Regions from separate parts of the Cytobacillus sp. IB215316 genome, predicted to be linked through region 2. Evidence: a T-box and tRNA genes for the amino acid it is inferred to sense, from the RefSeq annotation. Region 2 holds a T-box; the other holds one or more tRNA genes.
What was found. The T-box of region 2 lies ahead of ileS (isoleucine--tRNA ligase). A T-box ahead of a tRNA ligase gene usually reads a tRNA of that ligase, here a tRNA-Ile.
Positions count from the first base shown of each region.

Region 1: it has a tRNA-Ile gene. The T-box ahead of ileS (isoleucine--tRNA ligase) is inferred to sense a tRNA for this amino acid. The anticodon was not compared.

Region 1 covers NZ_JAXBMC010000001.1:455,548-462,774, forward strand. Annotated here, with positions in the region: gene ispG (flavodoxin-dependent (E)-4-hydroxy-3-methylbut-2-enyl-diphosphate synthase) at 1-279, opposite strand, end outside; gene SLH48_RS02075 (LysM peptidoglycan-binding domain-containing protein) at 404-754, opposite strand; gene SLH48_RS02080 (DUF1189 domain-containing protein) at 979-1,752, opposite strand; gene SLH48_RS02085 (Na/Pi cotransporter family protein) at 2,041-3,666, shown strand; gene SLH48_RS02090 (DUF456 domain-containing protein) at 3,956-4,438, shown strand; tRNA gene SLH48_RS02095 (tRNA-Ile) at 4,482-4,555, shown strand; gene sodA (superoxide dismutase SodA) at 4,818-5,426, shown strand; gene SLH48_RS02105 (MFS transporter) at 5,826-7,118, shown strand; gene SLH48_RS02110 (penicillin-binding protein 2) at 7,213-7,227, shown strand, end outside.
Region 2 covers NZ_JAXBMC010000003.1:250,362-257,588, reverse strand. Annotated here, with positions in the region: gene SLH48_RS08275 (MBL fold metallo-hydrolase) at 1-330, opposite strand, end outside; gene SLH48_RS08270 (TerC family protein) at 904-1,650, opposite strand; gene ileS (isoleucine--tRNA ligase) at 2,242-5,316, opposite strand; T-box leader at 5,626-5,862, opposite strand; gene clpP (ATP-dependent Clp endopeptidase proteolytic subunit ClpP) at 5,934-6,509, opposite strand; gene SLH48_RS08255 (sigma-70 family RNA polymerase sigma factor) at 6,535-7,227, opposite strand, start outside.

The DNA of each region.
Region 1 (7,227 bases), on a different contig from region 2:
TAACTTATAGTCAAAATGAATGTCAACTACAAGTGGTATATCTATGCGACTTTTTATTTCTGCAATGGCATTGGCAGCTCGTTCATCTGGACAAGCAACACGAACTATTTGACATCCAGCTTCTTCTAACCGTTTAATTTCTGCTACGGTAGCTTCGACATCATGCGTTTTTGTTGTGGTCATACTTTGTATAACTAGCTCGTTATTTCCACCAATTGTTAAATTACCAACTTTAACTGGGCGAGTTTTGGTACGATGTATAATTTGACTCACGTATATATCTCTCCTTCAAGGATTATCTTCTAAATAAATTTGATCTTATGTCCTTTAATTACAGTATCTTTTTGCTCATAGAATATTGTAACAGTGAAAATACAAAATTGACAAGAATTTAACAGAATTCTTAAAAGTCATACAAAGGGAATTTATATGTTTGGCCTGCTTGCAATTGTTCTGGTTTTAAATTGTTATTTAAAGCTTCAAAATCATTTAAGAGCTGCTCCATTGAAACAGGAATGGGACCATTATATAACTCTTCGACAATAGATATCACTGTATCGCCTCTTTTAACCTTAACAAGCTGATGTTCCATTTGCTGTGTATTTAATGGTGATTCATCCCGATCAACGAATGGCGTATTTTCTTCTGTATTATTTTGTGAATTAATTACAGGTAACGAGCCAATGCTTATATCATAATAAAAGATATAAATAACAAATAAAAATAAGATAATGCCTATCATCTTTTTCTTCATTATTTCCACCCCGTTTGCATCGCTTTTATACCTATGTATGCATGTCCAAGAAAAATATTCCTAAAAATTTGTAAAGAATGCATATTAGTAATAATTAATAACAGTCTGAGCTAGTTATAATGTTAGGTTTACAATAGTTCTACCTACGTTATTTATTTAGGAGGAATTGTTAAATGAGGTAAAATAAAAACAGAGTAAGCCCTATTAGGTCTACTCTGTTTTGTTTATTTCTTCGGATTAGGTATTTGTTGAATGGCTAATGACAAAATGATAACACTTATCATAACATTTACCACAAATTGTGCAGGAAGTACGATGTGAAAAGCATCCATTAAGGTGAAAAATAAAGTCGGTATTGTTACACTATATGCAGATAAAATCCACGAATGTCGATATGTAATCTTTTTTGTTAAGACACTATTTATGATCAACCCGATGAACGCGAGTAACGTAATGCCTAGAAATTTCATACCGCTAGAAAAAATATACATGATAAGAATGAAAACAGGGATGATAATTATTAATAATGAGTCGAATGTGTTTATGAAATTTAGCATATCATCACTAGAAAATGATATATCCCCAAAGCTTGAATAATAAAATGATTGCTCATTGTCATTAGAAACATATACAGCTCTGTTTTTTAGCAACGCCAAGCCATCACCATCAATAATATTAACAGTGTCAATAATTGATATATTTTCACGACTATCGATGATTAACGAAAAATCATTTTTTGAAATGAGAATTGGTTCTTCGTCAAGGGTAGATAACTGACCATCCTCAATGTAAAAAGAAGGGAGGTCTGACTCAAAAACCTCATTCACAGTATTAACACCTTTAGAAATATCACTGGCAATAAAATATGCTGTAGGTATAATAGAGATTAATGTTAATAAAAACACATACAAAATTGTTTTTCCTATACCTTGAAAACGAAATTTAGCTATATCATTAGTTGAGTATAAGCTTTTAACTAATTGTCTGAAAATAGACATCTCAATAATCCCCTTTATTTTCTTTTTCTCTATCATAATTATTTTAGCGTGGTGAAAACTATAAAACAACGTCTAATATGAATGGTCATTTTATAAGTTGAAACATTGCTTTTTCCAGTTATTTGCGATAAGCACTAGCAGAAATTGTCCACCTTTCATTCGATTGTTAAGCTATTGTAAATTCTTTATTAAAAACCTTTACAATTCTAATGTATTTCGTTAATAATTGTATAGGGTTTTGTAAGCTTGTGTCGAAACTAGTCAGATAATTTTTCGGAGGTAGAAAAAGTGGAACTTGATGTTCAAAAGATGATTTTTGAATTTATTGGTGGTTTAGGTATCTTCTTATTTGGGATTAAGTACATGGGAGATGGACTGCAAAAATCCGCAGGTGACAAATTAAGAGATATTTTAGACCGCTTTACGACCAACCCATTTATGGGTGTCTTAGCTGGTATTATTGTAACAGTGTTAATTCAAAGTAGCTCAGGTACAACTGTTATTACAGTTGGTTTAGTCAGTGCTGGCTTTATGACTTTAAGGCAAGCAATTGGTGTAATCATGGGGGCAAACATTGGGACGACTGTTACTGCATTTATTATCGGTATCAAATTGTCAAATTACGCTCTACCAATTATAGCAGTAGGGGCTCTCTTACTCTTTTTCTTCAAAAATAAGAAAATTCACAATTTAGGTCAAGTAGTATTTGGCTTTGGTGCACTTTTTTATGGTTTGAAACTAATGAGTTCAGGGATGAAGCCACTACGTTCACTCGAATCGTTTGCTGAGTTAACAGTGAACATGAGTGAAATTCCAATTCTTGGAGTAGCTATTGGAACAATCTTTACTGTTATCGTGCAAAGTTCGAGTGCAACCATTGGGATATTACAGGAATTGTATGGTCAAGGTCTGTTGAGTTTAAATGCTGCATTGCCTGTTTTATTTGGTGATAATATTGGTACAACGATCACTGCGATATTAGCTTCAATTGGAGCATCAGTTGCAGCTAGGCGAGCTGCTCTGACACACGTATTATTTAATTTGGTTGGAGCAACTATATTTCTTGTTGGATTGAAGCTCTATACACAATTGGTTATTATGCTGCAAGAGGCATTTAATTTAAACCCAGAAATGACCATAGCATTCGCGCATGGAGCGTTTAATATAACGAATACGTTGATTCAATTACCGTTTATAGGTGTGTTGGCATATATTGTAACAAAACTTATACCTGGTAAAGATTCGGTAGTGGAATATAAAGCTAAGCATTTGGATCCTAACTTTATTGAGCAATCACCATCTATTGCATTAGGTCAAGCGAAAGAAGAAGTTGTTAGAATGGGTGAGTTTGCTACTCTAGGTTTAGAAGAGTCACATAAATATTTAAATAGCAATTTGCAGAAACATGCTGATCTATCTATGCAACTAGAGAGTGCCATCAATAATTTAGACCGGAAAATTACTGATTATTTAGTGTTACTCTCTTCAGCTTCATTGTCACAAAATGAATCAGAAGAGCACTCAGTGTTAATGGATACCGTACGAGATATTGAACGTATAGGTGATCATTTTGAGAATATTGTGGAGTTAGTTGATTATCAGCTATCAAATAAAGTGAAGATGACTGATTTAGCAAAAGCTGATTTAAAAGAAATGTTTGAATTAACAATTTCTACTGTGAAAGAATCAATTCAATCTCTTGAAGAAAACGATAAAGAATTAGCACGAGAAGTTGTGAAGAAAGAAGACAAGATTGATAAGATGGAAAGAACATTGCGTAAAAAGCATATTTTACGATTAAATGAAGGCAAATGCTCTGGACAAGCTGGAATTGTATTTGTGGACATCGTAAGTAATTTAGAACGTATAGGTGATCACGCTGTTAATATCGCTGAAGCGGTATTAGGAGAGTAAAAATAAGCATATAATCACAAGAGAGGTATGTTGGAAATCGAAATTGGATTTTTAATATACCTCTTTGTTATACGCTATTTTTCAATTCATTTTTCCGTTCCAGAGGCTTAAGCAAGTATACACCTAGTGTTCGTGGCATTTTGCTGCTTTAACATTTGCTCTTACAATACTCGATATACCGTCCATATTTAGTAAAAATAGCAACAACAGAGCCTTGTAAGTTAATTGACTTACATAAACAATCGGTGCTAGTATGAAATTGCTATTAACAAGTACAGGAGGCTTGGTGATGGAGTTATTGATTTGGATAATAGTGATTTGCTGTTTTATCATTTCTTTTGTTGGTTTAATATATCCGATTATTCCAAGTGTACTGTTTATCGTAGCAGGGTTCTTAATTTATGGGTTTCTAATTAGCTTTGAGCAATTTTCAACGTTATTTTGGATGATTCAAGGAACTTTTGTTTTGTTATTATTTGGTGCTGATTATGCAGCAAATCTAATCGGTGTCAAAAAGCTAGGTGGGAGCCAAGCCGCTGTATGGGGTAGTACAGTTGGCTTATTAGTAGGACCTTTTGTAATACCAGTAGCTGGGATCATTCTCGGGCCATTTCTAGGTGCTGTTGTAGCAGAGTTAGTTGTGCACAAGAAAAATGTTAAAGAGGCGACAAAAATTGGCTTAGGGTCATTATTTGGATTTTTAAGTGGTGTAGTGGCAAAAGGGTTCATCCAATTTATTATGATTATATATTTTTTATTTACTGCTTTGTAAAAAGTTTTACAATGTTAGTATGATTATATGGAGCTTTTGACATGGACCCTTAGCTCAGTTGGTTAGAGCTGACGGCTCATAACCGTCCGGTCGCAGGTTCGAGTCCTGCAGGGTCCATCTAAGCAAGCCTTTCAGGAATATATTGAAGGCTTTTTTTAGTTTGATTGAATGAGAAGAGTCAAAAATACATATAGTAAATTAGGGTTTGTTACAAGCAAATTAATTGAAATATTGTGGAAAATTTGCTAATCTATAAGCAACGAACTTAAGAAACATTCATGTTTAGTAATTATGAAAATGAATGTTGCACAGTTCACATTTTGTGTTCAAAAGTCTATGATTGAACACAGTTCATTACATAATTTGAGGAGGAATTATTATGGCATTTGAATTACCAAAATTACCTTATGAATATGATGCATTAGCACCTCACATTGACAAAGAAACGATGACAATTCATCACACAAAACATCACAATGCATATGTAACAAATCTTAATGCTGCATTAGAAGGAAATGAAGAACTTCTAAGCAAAAGCATTGAAGATGTAATGAGTAACTTGGACGCTGTTCCTGAAGCTGCTCGTACTGCAGTACGTAACAATGGTGGTGGTCATGCGAACCATAGCTTATTCTGGACGATTTTATCTCCAAATGGTGGGGGCGCACCTACTGGTGAGCTTGCAGATGAGATAAACAATAAGTTCGGAAGCTTTGACAGCTTCAAAGAAGCGTTTGCAAAAGCTGGAGCTACTCGATTTGGTTCAGGCTGGGCATGGTTAGTTGTTAACAACGGTGAGCTAGAAGTGACGAGCACACCAAACCAAGATACTCCACTTATGGATGGAAAAACGCCAATTCTTGGATTAGATGTATGGGAGCATGCATATTACTTAAACTATCAAAACCGTCGCCCTGATTACATTTCAGCTTTTTGGAATGTTGTAAATTGGGATGAAGTAGCTAAGCTTTATTCAGCATCGAAGTAAATAGTAAACAAAAAAACAACAGAGTGTATAACCTCTGTTGTTTTTTTGTTATAAACTTTTACTTAGGTTGTTTTTCGGCACAAATTATTGTCTTTCAATAAAAGTTAAACACGAATATAACTAACGTTTTGGGCATGTTTTCTTCTCATAGACATTTAATAATTAATATAAAAAGCAACAGTTTACGGATAAAGCCATTGCTAATTTATTTTAATAAATCCAATTGATGTTACGTTTATTTGTCAACATAATAATAGTTGTGTTCGTGTTTACCATTAATACGGCAACAATTTTTTCCTGCTTCATACATGTCATACATTTAAAAAGCCTATTTCTATATACATAACTAAATCGCCTAATTGGAAAACTACTTTGTAGATAAAGAAGGGGAGTTTTTCAATGTCGGCTTTACGCAAGTTAATTGGTGATGTGGATGTTAATAAGGATTTACTATTATTATTAATAATTGGAGGGCTGTATGCATTAAGTATTGCTTTATCAAATACATTCGTAAATGTGTATTTATGGAAGCAGTCAGGTCAATTTAAAGATTTAGGGATTTACAACTTATCAATTGTTATTATGCAACCATTAACATTTATAGTAGCGGGAAGATGGGCAAAGAAGATCGATCGCGTTCTCGTGCTAAGGCTAGGTGTAACATTTCTTGCAATATTTTTTATAGCCGTTCTTTTTTTTGGTGATCAAGCGTCTCGGTATTTAATCGTTCTTGGGGGACTGCTTGGAATTGGTTATGGGTTTTATTGGTTGGCTTATAATGTTCTTACCTTCGAAATAACTGAACCAGAAACACGTGATTTTTTTAATGGCTTTTTAGGAATTGTTACTTCATTTGGAGGGATGATCGGTCCCATAGCTGCAGGTTTTATTATATCTAGGATGGAAAAATTCACAGGATACACTGTTATTTTTTCAATATCTCTTGCATTATTTATCGGAGCTGTAATATTTAGCTTGTTTTTACAACCAAGAGCAGCAGAAGGTGACTTTGTATTAAAGAGGATCATCCAAGAACGAAGGCATAACAAGAATTGGGCAAATATTACAAATGCGCACTTTTTTCAAGGTGTACGAGAAGGAACCTTTGTCTTTGTTGTTTCTGTCTTAGTATTTATTACAACGAATAGTGAATTAGCTCTAGGGACATTTGGATTAGTAAATTCAGCAATTTCATTTGTTGCATATTATTTAGCAACGCGATTAATAAAACAAAAATATCGAAAAAAGGCAATCTTAATAGGTGGCTTGTTGCTATATATGTCCATTTTTTTAATATTATTTCATGTCACTTATACAAAGCTCATCATGTATGCTATCGCCATCGCAATTGCTTATCCGATGCTTTTAGTTCCATACATTTCATTAACTTATGATGTTATTGGCAAGGGGTGGAATGCAGCACAAATGAGAATTGAATATATAGTTGTACGTGAGTTGTTTTTAAATGGTGGAAGGATTGTCTCCATTTTATTATTTTTAATTGCAGTATCTTTTTTTGATGAACAAGTAAGTATTCCTATCTTGTTAGCCATCATAGGTACTGGCCATGCGTTCATTTATCTTTTTATAAGAAATATCGAGTTTGTAGATGAAAAAAATGTAGAATCAAATAAACAAGCTGACGAATGTACTCAACAAGTTGGAAATCGAGAAGGTGGTTCATCTGTATAGTTGAATTGCCTTTTTCATATTTTAACAATGGAAAATTCAGCTGCTATTATATAAAATAAATATTAATGAAATAATTAATGTAGTAGGTGAATGAATGAAAAAGAAACAG
Region 2 (7,227 bases):
CCAAAATAACCTTCTATACAATGGTATTGGTTTTACGTGAGTGCAGTCATCTACACCTGATTCGTGCACATACATCGGCACATCATAATGACCTTGTATCCATTTCGATAACCCTGTATGGTCTTCATGATGATGAGTATGAACAACTTGTGTAAAAGGTATCGTTTTTAAATGTGATTTTAAGACATCCTCAATGCTGCTGGGACCAGTATCAATTAACAAACCATCAACAAAGTATAGATAGCTTTTTAGCTTAACGTTCATAAAAGAGACAGTGGACTGGACTATTTTTACTCCTTGATAATCAAAATGAGTTAGCACCTTTTTCATTCCTTTCAAGTCCATCTTTTTATAACAGTATAATTTATTTGATAAAATACTTACAAGTAATTTTTAGATAATTATGAATTTTAGTTATGAAATGGAATTTTATAATAAACATAAGAATGACAAACTATTATGCTAGTCAAATTTCTTAGTGAATGATTAATAACATACTGTATACTTTATCCCAAAGCCCCTTTTGAAAGTATCATGATAGACTTACTGTTAAACGAGATAAAGATATTAAATATGAAATACTTGAGGATGACTATATAAAAATTACTCATGTGTCATTAGATCAGAATGAAAATGATCAACAAACGCGATGAATTATACAATAATTAAAGACAATGTATTCACAAGTTTTGAACTTTTAAAGAAAGCAACAGATTTAGATATTGATACGGAATGGTCGCAGGAACAGAAAGTTAATGCCCAGGCGGACTAGAAGGAGTTCCAGTAAAGAAAAAAGAAGGATAAAAAAAGCAGCGAATAATGCCTTTTTCTATCCTTCTATTATATCTGGTCACTTCTGCTAAGCTGCAATACTTATAGTTAAGTAATCAACAGTTTTGCTTATCATTCACCTAATTCAGTTCCTTCAGCTTGTTTACCATTTCTTCTAATATAATGAATAATGAAGGTAACAGCGAATACCGCTAATAAAACTCCAAAAAACAGTCCTTCTTCGACATGGATGCCTAAAGTAGCAGCAGCAAGCATTTTTAGACCGATAATAGCAATTAACACAAATGCAGCTGTTTCAAGCTCAGGTATACGCTCTATAAGCGCTAAAAATACTTGAGCAATACCACGCATCATTAATACACCTAACATACCACCGATAAAAATAACCCAAATCTCACTCGAGACTCCAAAAGCAGCTATAACACTATCAATACTGAAAGCAATGTCCATGAGCTCCACAGCAAGCACTGTTCTCCAAAAGCCCATTTTCTTGTTTTTCACTTTTTTCTCGCTATGCTTCTTGATAAAGTGGGAAATCGCAAGCCAAAGCAAATATGCTCCACCGAGAATTTTTACCCACGTAATTTTTATTAAAATGACACCTAAGCCGATAGCAATAAAGCGGAACACATAAGCACCAAGAATACCATAGAATAAAGCTTTCTTCTTTTGCTTTTCAGGAAGGTGTTTGACCATAACCGCTAAAACTAACGCATTATCAGCCGATAATAAACCTTCTAAAATAATTAAACTACCGATAATAGTCCAATTAGTAGGATCTGATACGACTTGTTTAATTGCTTCTAATGAAAAAAATGATGCATAGCTATTAAATATTTCTTGAAAAAACTCTATCATAAAGCTTCATTTTCCCCTTCAATTACGACCTTATCGATCTTAATAATATATCCATTGTAACTTTTGCTAGATTGTATGATTTAGCTCTAGTACAAAAAAGCTTTCTAGTTTTTTATTTTTATCTCTCTTTTTCTAATTGGATTTTAATGCTCACAAATTCTAATTATAATCGTTTCTTACATGTAAGTAAATAAATACTCCGAACCATAAGATAATAGAAGATATTAACAAAGATCTATCCCATTCACTACATTTCTTATGGACTACGTTAAACAGCATAAATCAGGTGGCTAGTTTCTCCACCTGATCTTGTACTTTCAATAAATATGAGTGATTCAACCTTTAATCTAGGTATATATTGGCATCTTTTACTTAAGCTCTTCTCATAAAACTTTGTTTTTATTAACAAATTTGTACCATAAGAAGTGGCTTTATATTTTCGTCATCATTTTACAGTCGAACAGATGCCACGAACATTAGTGATATTCGTGTTTAAAGCAACAATTAAAATGGAAACAGCCTTTCCCTTCAAACCTCTTAAGCTGTTCCGATTTTTAAAGATAGCAACAGATTTCATTTTAGCTACCTATTTTACTTAATAACAATTCGAACCGTGTCGTTTCCTACCTTTACTTCTTCAAAATTAGTTAACGATTCAACAAATTCAAGTTCGTTCACTAATAAATTCTCACGTAATAAATGTTCAAAGCTATTCACTGCTTGTAGCATTTCATCATCAAGCTGCAGTGAAATATCGATTCTTTTTTCAACAGGTAACAATAATTTCTTACGATATTCCTGAACTGCACGAATGAGCTCTCGAACTTTCCCTTCATGTAAAAGATCAGCTGTCAATTGTGTGTCCAGAAGAACCGTAACTGAAGCTCCTTCTGCCATTTGATATTCGCCAATTGTTGATTTTTCTACAATGATATCCTCTAAACTTACCTGAAACTTCTTACCATCAATTTCCACAGTAAGTTCTTCCGTTTCTAACAGAGCTGCCACTTTACTTGCTGATTGACTCTGAAGATACTGATGAATGTGACTGCTGTATTTGCCATATTTAGAGCCAGCTTTTTTAAAATTTAACTTTAAGGAATAATGAAAATATCGACTCTCATTACTCTCATTCATAATCACTTTAACATTTAATTCTTCTTTAATGATGTCAGTATGACTTTGTAACCGTGTGAACTTCTCATCTTTGGTCATGATAATAAGCTGTTGAAGTGGCTGTTTCACTTTCAATCCTGCATTATTCCGAGCTTGCCTTCCGAGTTCTACAATTTGGCGTGTTGCATCCATTTCAAGTTCAAGCTGATGATTAATGATTGTATCGTCCACTACAGGATAGTCGCTTAAGTGTACACTTTCTCCCGTCAAGTTCTCAAAAACATCATCGGCAACAAAAGGAGTGAACGGAGCTAACAATTGACTACTTTTCGTTAGCACTTCATAAAGCGTCGCATATGCAGCTAGCTTATCATCGTCCATTCCCTCACGCCAAAAACGCTGGCGCGTTCTTCTTACATACCAATTGCTTACTTCATCCATAAAAGTATTTAATAACCTTGCAGCTAAAGTAAATTGGTAATCATCAACATACAACTTTACTCCTCGGATCGTACTATTTAAGCGAGATAATACCCAATGATCTAAGCTCGAATAATGAACATTTGTAAATAAATCAGGTGAGATTTGATCAATGCTTGCATATAAAGTATAAAAACTATGCACATTTACAAACGTGTCAACGAGCTTAGACTTAGCTTCAGCAACGACTGCTTTGGAAAAACGCTTCGAGTTCCAAGGAGCACTGTCTGCTATAAGCGCCCACCTTAACGCATCTGCACCAAATTCTTCAATTAATTCTAGTGGATCAAGAACATTCCCTTTACTTTTAGACATCTTTTGGCCGTTTTCATCGAGAATATGACCGAGTGAAAGTACTCTTTTATATGGAGCTTTTCCTGTGAATAATGTCGAGATTGCTAACAAACTATAAAACCAACCTCTAGTTTGATCAATACCTTCGGCAATAACATCAGCAGGAAATTGATCTTTAAACAATTCTCCGTTCTCAAATGGGTAGTGGTGTTGGGCAAATGGCATTGAGCCACTGTCAAACCATACATCCACTACCTCTGGAGTACGGTTCATATTGCCCCCACAGCTTCGACATTCAACCTTCACATCGTCAACATAAGGTTTATGCAGTTCCAAATCTTTATCAACATGCTCTACACTGTTCGCTTGCAACTCCTGAATGCTTTTTGGGACAAATTGTTGATCGCACTGTTCACATGTCCAAATGTTTAGAGGCGTTCCCCAATATCGATTTCTACTTATATTCCAATCAACAACATTTTCTAAAAATTTGCCGAACCTTCCGTGCTTCACATGTTCTGGGTGCCATGTGACCTGTTCGTTATTCCTAAGTAAGCGATCCTTTACAGCAGTCATTTTAATGAACCAGCTATCTGTCGCATAGTACAGTAACGGTGAGTCACACCTCCAACAAAAAGGATAACTATGCTCATATTTTTGCTTATGAAACAAAAGATTGTTTGCTGCTAAATATTTGATAATATCTACATCACAATCTTTCACAAACCTCCCTGCAAACATCTGAAGGTCATCTGTGTAACGTCCTGATTCATTGACTACATTGACGAAGCTTAACTCATATTGTTGTGCAGCGCGATAATCATCTTCTCCATATGCTGGTGCAATATGGACGACACCCGTTCCGTTACTATCAGTTACAAAATCCGCCTCAATAACAATATGACCCTTCTCTACAGAGATGTTGTCAAATGGAGCGTCATACGCTATTCCTACTAGCTCATCCCCCTTCATTCGTGAAAGAAGTTGATAATTTTCTTGTAGTACATTTTCAGCTAATGCTTCTGCTACGTAATACACCTCTTTACCTTTTTTAGCTTTTACATAGGTTATTTGAGGATTAATAGCTAATGCAACATTTGCAGGAAGCGTCCAAGGTGTTGTCGTCCAACCAAGAAGATATTCATGTTCACGATCTTTGATAGGAAATTTAACAGTTACACTTAAATCCTTTACATCTTTATATCCTTGTGCAACTTCATGGGAGCTTAACGATGTTTGGCAACTAGGACAATATGGTGACACACGATGTCCTTTATATAAAAGTCCTTGCTCATGAATCGTTCCAAGAATATGCCATACACTTTCGATATAACTATTTTCTAATGTCACATACGGATCCTCTACATCCACCCAATAGCCAATTAGCTCTGTAAAGGTGCTCCATTGTTGTTCATAAGCAAACACACTTTCTTTACACTTGTTTATAAATTTTTCGATCCCATATTTTTCGATATCATGCTTACCCGATATTCCTAATTGCTTTTCAACACCTAATTCTACAGGTAAGCCATGTGTATCCCATCCTGCTTTGCGTAACACTTTATATCCAGCCATCGTTTTATAACGTGCGACTAAATCTTTAATAACACGACCTAACACGTGCCCTGCATGGGGTAAACCATTTGCAGTGGGCGGTCCTTCGTAAAATACAAAGCTTGTGCTTTCTTCTCTATTGCTAATTGATTGTTTAAATGTATCCTCTTTTTTCCAACGTTGTTGGACTCTCTTTTCTCTATCGCTTGCTTGTTCTTTCACATCAACCTTTCTCACAGTACCACTCCTTTTAATTTTGGCTGTTTCGTATTATTGTTTTCGTTTTGAAAGTTTCATGGCATCTTCATACCATGATTGACTGTTGTAATTTAATAAGGCTGTTTTCGCATTGATTGTTGCTTTTCGTACTTAGATTTATAGGACCAATTCCTCTAGAGTTCGTACCATCTTTTCTACTTCATACTGTCCATATTTAGTAAAAATAACAACAAAGCTTATGACAAGAGCCTTTAATAAACGTAACAAAGGATACGAAAAGAGCTTAAAAGCACACAAAAAACCCCATCCCTATAAAGGGACGGGGTATCCGCGGTACCACCCTTTTTCTATCGACGCCGGTCAATAGCACTTAGCAACGTACAATCATACGTGTTCCTATTAACGGGGGAAATCCGTTCAAGCTTACTTCATTCAGCTTGACTTCTCGGAGATGATTGTTCAACTAAAGTCCGAACGCTAGCTTTCAGCACCTACTAGCTCTCTGGAGGACGGATCATTTAGTTTACTTGTTCTCGTCATCAAATTTTGTGTGCTTTTATTAAAAAGTATATTAATGGATATTTATTTTGGTGTCAAGAAATTTCTCATACACTTGCTGATTAGTTAATGATGTCATCAATAAGCCCATATTCCTTTGCTTCTTCTGCACTCATGAAATTGTCTCTATCTGTATCTCTAGACACCTTATCGAGTGATTGCCCTGTCCGATCAGCAATGATTTGATTAATATGTGATCGAAGCTTGACAATTCGGTTAGCTGAAATTTCTATATCTGTCGCTTGACCTTTAGCACCTCCTAAAGGCTGATGAATCATAATTTCACTATTTGGAAGCGCATAACGTTTCCCTTTTGTTCCACCAAGTAAAAGCATAGCACCAAAGGATGCCGCCATACCAGTGCATATCGTTCGTACATCAGGTTGGATATATTGCATCGTATCAAAAATTGCAAAACCTGCTGAAGTCGAACCTCCTGGACTGTTAATATAGAGTGAAATATCTTTCTCTTCATCATTAGCTTGTAAAAATAATAGCTGTGCTACTACACTTTGTGCCATATGGTCATTGATTTCTTCACTAACCATAATAATTCGATCCTTCAAAAGCCTTGAGTATATATCATAGGAACGCTCTCCACGACTTGTTTGTTCAATGACATAAGGTATTGTACTCATTTCTTTCCTCCATCATCATATTTATCTATGCTGCCATAGAAACTATGCCTACCCGAGAGGATATTGGACGTATCAACTTACTATTACATACTGGCTTTTCACTATCACTACTTAGAGAATCAATACTTGGAATCACGCGGATAAGTATTTCAGGATCATGCATTTTTAATGACAAATAAAGTGAAGTGATTAACTGTTCTTGTTCTTGCTCTGGCCACAAGCAATGAACTGGTGACAATGGATCATCAAGTGAAATGTTTTTTATCCGCTTTTTTCCACGATGAAGTATACTTTTAACAGCCGTTTCTGTCGTTGTTAAAATATTTGCAATTTCAGTAATTTGATATTGAAATGCTTCCTTTAAAATAAAAACGACTGCTTGCTTTGGTGTTAATTTTGACACTAATTTTTGGATGATATCTAAAGAATGCTCTAAGTGATCAACGTCAGTAACAATCGTTTCTGGAGTAGATTCAATTGTTTCTCGCTGTCTTTTTCGACAACTATCAATCCATTGGTGATAAGCTATTTTATTTAACAATGCGGAATTCATATCAGGCAAATCCTTATACCGCTGTAGTGCCTTGAGCAATGTTTCTTGTACAAGGTCATCCCCATCCCAACTATTTTGAGAAAGAAAATGACAGTATTTTGTTAGCTTTTGATAATGCTTCTCTAATTCATTTAATGACAAGGCTGCATGTTGATCGTCCAAGTT